DNA from 2 places in the Exiguobacterium sp. UBA1053 genome. Region 1 is predicted to be linked to the other one. Evidence: riboswitches for the same ligand, from Rfam matches in the RefSeq annotation. Region 1 holds a riboswitch; the other holds the start of a gene.
The links. A riboswitch is a leader RNA that binds a small molecule or an ion and turns the genes downstream of it on or off. The one in region 1 is predicted to bind S-adenosylmethionine.
Positions count from the first base shown of each region.

Region 2: linked by a shared signal. The riboswitch ahead of B3G15_RS13045 (alpha/beta hydrolase) and the one ahead of metK (methionine adenosyltransferase) in region 1 are both predicted to bind S-adenosylmethionine.

Region 1 is NZ_DCDO01000013.1:609,114-611,583, forward strand. It holds gene B3G15_RS10805 (GNAT family N-acetyltransferase) at 1-218, opposite strand, end outside; gene metK (methionine adenosyltransferase) at 356-1,564, opposite strand; SAM riboswitch class I at 1,693-1,819, opposite strand; gene pckA (phosphoenolpyruvate carboxykinase (ATP)) at 2,054-2,470, shown strand, end outside.
Region 2 is NZ_DCDO01000013.1:1,069,784-1,072,253, reverse strand. It holds gene B3G15_RS13050 (thymidine kinase) at 32-646, shown strand; gene B3G15_RS13045 (alpha/beta hydrolase) at 720-1,478, opposite strand; SAM riboswitch class I at 1,546-1,647, opposite strand; SAM riboswitch class I at 1,897-2,000, shown strand; gene B3G15_RS13040 (methionine ABC transporter ATP-binding protein) at 2,087-2,470, shown strand, end outside.

The DNA.
Region 1 (2,470 bases):
ACGATTTCCTCATCGATGATTCCGACATAAAAATACTCTCCCCGTGCTTCTTCCGCCGTCCGGATCGCACGAACGACTTCTTCTTGCGGATACGCCTCCTGCACGAAATGCGCTTTCGAGCGCTCGGAATAGATTTCTGCATACGTATCCAACCAAGATGTGACGGCAATGTCATGAATACGTCCTGCATCAGCTGGAATAGCTTCGCGTATTTCCATAATCGGAACCCCCCTTTGTATTCATACGAATCGACTCATGTACTTTTACCCTCTTCTAGAAAAAACATTCGTTTCCTGCAAAGTTCCACGGAAACAAAAAAGTCCGAAAACCTGCGTAGGGTTTTCGGACTTTTTGATTATGCGAAACGTTTTGCTTGTTCTTCAAGAACTGCTGCTTTATCTGTTTGCTCCCATGGAAGCTCAACATCTGTACGACCGAAGTGACCGTATGCAGCTGTTTGACGATAGATCGGACGACGGAGATCAAGCATGTTGATGATTCCAGCCGGACGAAGATCGAAGTTTTCAGCAACCAATTCGACGAGTTGCGCTTCAGGAAGTTTTCCTGTACCGAATGTGTCAACCGCGATTGATACTGGGTGCGCGACACCGATTGCGTACGCAAGTTGAACTTCTGCTTTGTCTGCAAGACCTGCAGCAACGAGGTTCTTCGCGACGTAACGTGCTGCGTATGCAGCTGAACGGTCGACTTTTGTTGGATCTTTACCTGAGAATGCTCCACCGCCGTGGCGTGCGTATCCACCATACGTATCAACGATGATCTTACGACCCGTCAATCCAGCATCTCCTTGTGGTCCGCCGATGACGAAACGACCAGTTGGGTTGATGAAGAATTTCGTTGCTGCGTCGATGTATTCAGCCGGGATGACCGGTGTGATGACGTGTTCTTTCAAGTCAGCTTGGATTTGCTCAAGCGTGACTTCTTCTGCATGTTGTGTCGAGATGACGATCGTATCGACACGAACCGGCTCGTTGTTCTCGTTGTATTCGACCGTGACTTGTGTTTTTCCGTCCGGACGAAGGTAGTCGAGTTGACCGTTTTTACGCACTTCTGCCAAACGGCGTGCGAGACGGTGTGAAAGCGAGATTGGAAGTGGCATGAGTTCTGGTGTTTCTTTCGTTGCGTAACCGAACATGAGACCTTGGTCTCCTGCACCGATTGCATCGATTTCTGCATCAGACATGCTACCTTCACGTGCTTCAAGCGCTTGGTCGACACCAAGAGCGATGTCTGCTGATTGCTCATCGATTGATGTCAATACAGCACACGTGTCCGCGTCAAAACCGTATTTCGCGCGTGTATAACCGATTTCACGAATCGTTTCACGGACGACTTTTGGAATGTCGACGTAAGTCGATGTCGTGATTTCACCTGCAACGAGAACGAGACCTGTTGTAACAGAAGTTTCTGCCGCAACACGCGCGTTTGGATCCGCTGCGAGGATTGCATCAAGAATTGAATCCGAAATTTGGTCACAGATTTTATCTGGATGACCTTCAGTGACTGACTCCGACGTGAATAGTCGGCGATTAAGGTTTGTCATGTATGACCCTCCCAAAAAAGAATTTGACGGTGTACTCATTTCCCCTAGTTGAGTGGGACGGTAAAATGAAAAAAACCTTTCCGAGTCCAAAAAATGGTCAGGGAAAGGTTGTGCGTTCTTCCTTTACCCTCTTATCGTTCGAAGTGTTTACTTCGCTTCAGGAGAGCACCTTTTCCCTCATTAATATGTGAATTAATGTAGGACGGTTGCCGGGTTTCTTCGGGCCTTGTTCCCTCCACCTGCTCAGAATAAGAGTATCCGTTACGAATTACATGATATAAAGTTGTACCTACTCTGTCAAGCAAGGTTTCAAATTCTAGTCGAAACTTTTTGAAAGAGATGTTAAACTGTTAATGCTGAAAGCGTTTCCAGATAAATAGAAATCAGCATTAGAAAATGATTGCTCTCTCTTTAGTATGTCATATATAATAAATGTGTCATACTAAATACAGTGAGCCAAAACCAACGTAGGGGAAAGGTGGGGTCAGGATGCCGATGACGGTCCTGAATATCGAAGAACTACTCAAGAAAGAGCATGTGTTCAAACAACTATCTGTTGCTGAACTTGTCGAACATGCGATTCGAAACGAAGAAGGTGTCCTTGCTGAGAACGGCGCATTATCTGTAGAAACGGGGAAATTTACAGGTCGTTCACCAAAAGATAAGTTCATCGTCCGTGATTCTTCCTGCGAGTCTCACATTGATTGGGGGCATGTCAACCAACCAATGGATGGAGACAAATTTGAACAATTGTTGCAAAAGGTTCTTCGTTACATGAACGAAGCCGATCAGCTCTATTACACAGAAGCTGCTGCTGGGGCAGATACGCACTTCACCCTTCCGGTCCGTGTGCTCACACAATATGCTTGGCATAACCTGTTTGCCAAACAACTCTTTTTACGCGAG
Region 2 (2,470 bases), 460 kb from region 1:
GACTATTTTTAGAGGACGGTGTCGGACGATGATGCATGTAATAAATCAGTACGGCTGGATCGAAGTAATTTGTGGCAGTATGTTTTCCGGGAAATCGGAAGAGTTGATTCGTCGTGTCAGACGGGCGCAGTACGGCAAACTGCCCGTTCAAGTATTCAAGCCGGCAATCGACGACCGGTACCATGAAGAGCATGTCGTCTCTCATATCGGCAACTCCGTCGTGGCGATTCCGATGGCGACGAGTCGCGATCTCTACGCAGCAGTAGCAGAGGAAACACAAATCGTCGGAATCGATGAAGTTCAATTCTTTGATGATGAGATCGTACAAGTCATCGAAGCACTTGCACAAGACGGAAAACGCGTCATTTGTGCAGGCCTTGATCAAGATTTCCGGGCAGAGCCATTCGGCAAGATGCCGGAATTACTGGCGCGCGCAGAATTCGTGACGAAGCTGCAAGCCATCTGTCTTTCGTGTGGTGATCCGGCTTCCCGGACACAACGGTTGATTGATGGAAAACCAGCGAACTACGATGATCCGATCATCCTAGTGGGCGCTTCAGAATCGTATGAGCCACGGTGCCGCCATTGCCATGAGGTGCCTGGAAAGCCGAAGCCGCTCCAATCGGTGCAGCACCAAGAAAATTAAAAAAGACGTACCGATCGCGGTCGTCCTTTGATGTAACAGCTATTCGCTTTTAAGTGAATAGCTGTTTTTTTTATTATCCCGTTTCCTGTGAGAACCGGCTTGAGCGTTCGATAAAGCGGATCGTCTCACGAACGATCAAATCCTGATCATGATCGAGGGTCGCGACGTGGTACGAGTTCAGTAAACAGTAGCTTCGTTTATCATTCGTTCCGATGTGCTGATGCAGATAATCCGAGCTCGACGGCGGGACGACGTGATCGGTCGCCGAGTAGAGAATTAATGTCGGCAGAAGGATTGATCCTAAGCGTCCTTTCGTTTCATCCATCAGACGGACGAGTTCGAACGCACAACGACTTGGAACGAGGTCATAGATGATTTCGAAAGCAGACCGTTTGATGTCCGGTGCCCCTTCCGGTAAGTACTGTGGACCGTCCTCGAACGAAAGTGCTTCATAGGATGGAACGGAAAGTGCGGCATTGATCGTAATGATGCCGGCAAACGGAATGCCGTCAGCAGCGAGTGACAGTGCAAGCGTCGCACCCATCGATTGACCGATGACGAAGACTTGATCGCATGTTTCTTGTAAACGTTCATAGCCGTCTTGCAGGCTTTGCTTCCAACATCGAGCAGTCGATTGTTCAAACTCGCGGACGTTCGTTCCATGTCCGCGTAAGCGCGGGGCATAGACGGTAAAACCTTCAGCAGCGAATGCCTCACCGACGTCGCGGACACTTTGCGGAGTGGCATTAAAACCATGACAGATTAGAATACCGATCGGTCCACCTTGAAAATAAAACGCTTCAGCACCAGTCAATACAGGATAGTTCATCATTACTATTTTTCCTCCATTCATGAAAAAAACTCGTCGACGTCACTGCTTGGACGCCCACGAGTTTTTCACCGTATCATCCAAAGCCGCGCTTTGCTGGTCGGAGCACCTTACAGATTGCAGGTTGCCGTGAAGTCATAGAGCCAGGTCTCTCGTTCACTCTTGATAAATATCATATTGGAATTGTCGGATTAATCATTGAAACGATGGTAGCACGACCGAAAATGCCTTGTCAAATCGTTCTAGACGAATCGTGATTTATTCTTTCAGCTAACTCATAACTTATGACTCAATCGATATGCGCCAAATGGATTATTTTTGCAAAGTTGGTTGACTTTTAAAGGTTCGACCCGTAATGTAAAAATTAGTTTTACGACATAAGCAACAACGCAACAACACACATACGAATTTCATACCGCAATACTTATCCAGAGAGGTGGAGGGACTGGCCCTACGAAACCTCGGCAACAGACTCATTATGAGCACTGTGCCAATTCCATCAGACAGATGTCTGAGAGATGAGTGGAGTGGATTCTGCCACTGTGCGGATCCAGGTCTCTTCTTGTTTCTCAAGAAGGGACCTTTTTTGTTGAATGAAGGGGGAAAACGGAATGATTGCATTTCATCAAGTCAAAAAAACGTACGTCACGAAAGATCAGACGATTGCAGCGCTCGACGGTGTCGACCTGACGATCGAAAAAGGTAAAATCTTTGGGGTCATCGGTTTTAGCGGTGCCGGAAAAAGTTCACTGCTCCGCTGTGTCAACCTGTTAGAACGACCGACGTCAGGAACGGTGACGGTCGATGGGGAAGATTTAACGCAACTGTCTCCGAAAAAATTACGCCAAGCAAAACAACGGATTGGAATGATCTTTCAGCACTTCAATCTGTTGAATGCGAACACGGTCTTTACGAATGTCGCAAAGCCACTCGTTCTCGCAGGCGTCAAGAAAGACGAGATTCGCCGCCGAGTGACAGAATTGCTCGATTTCGTC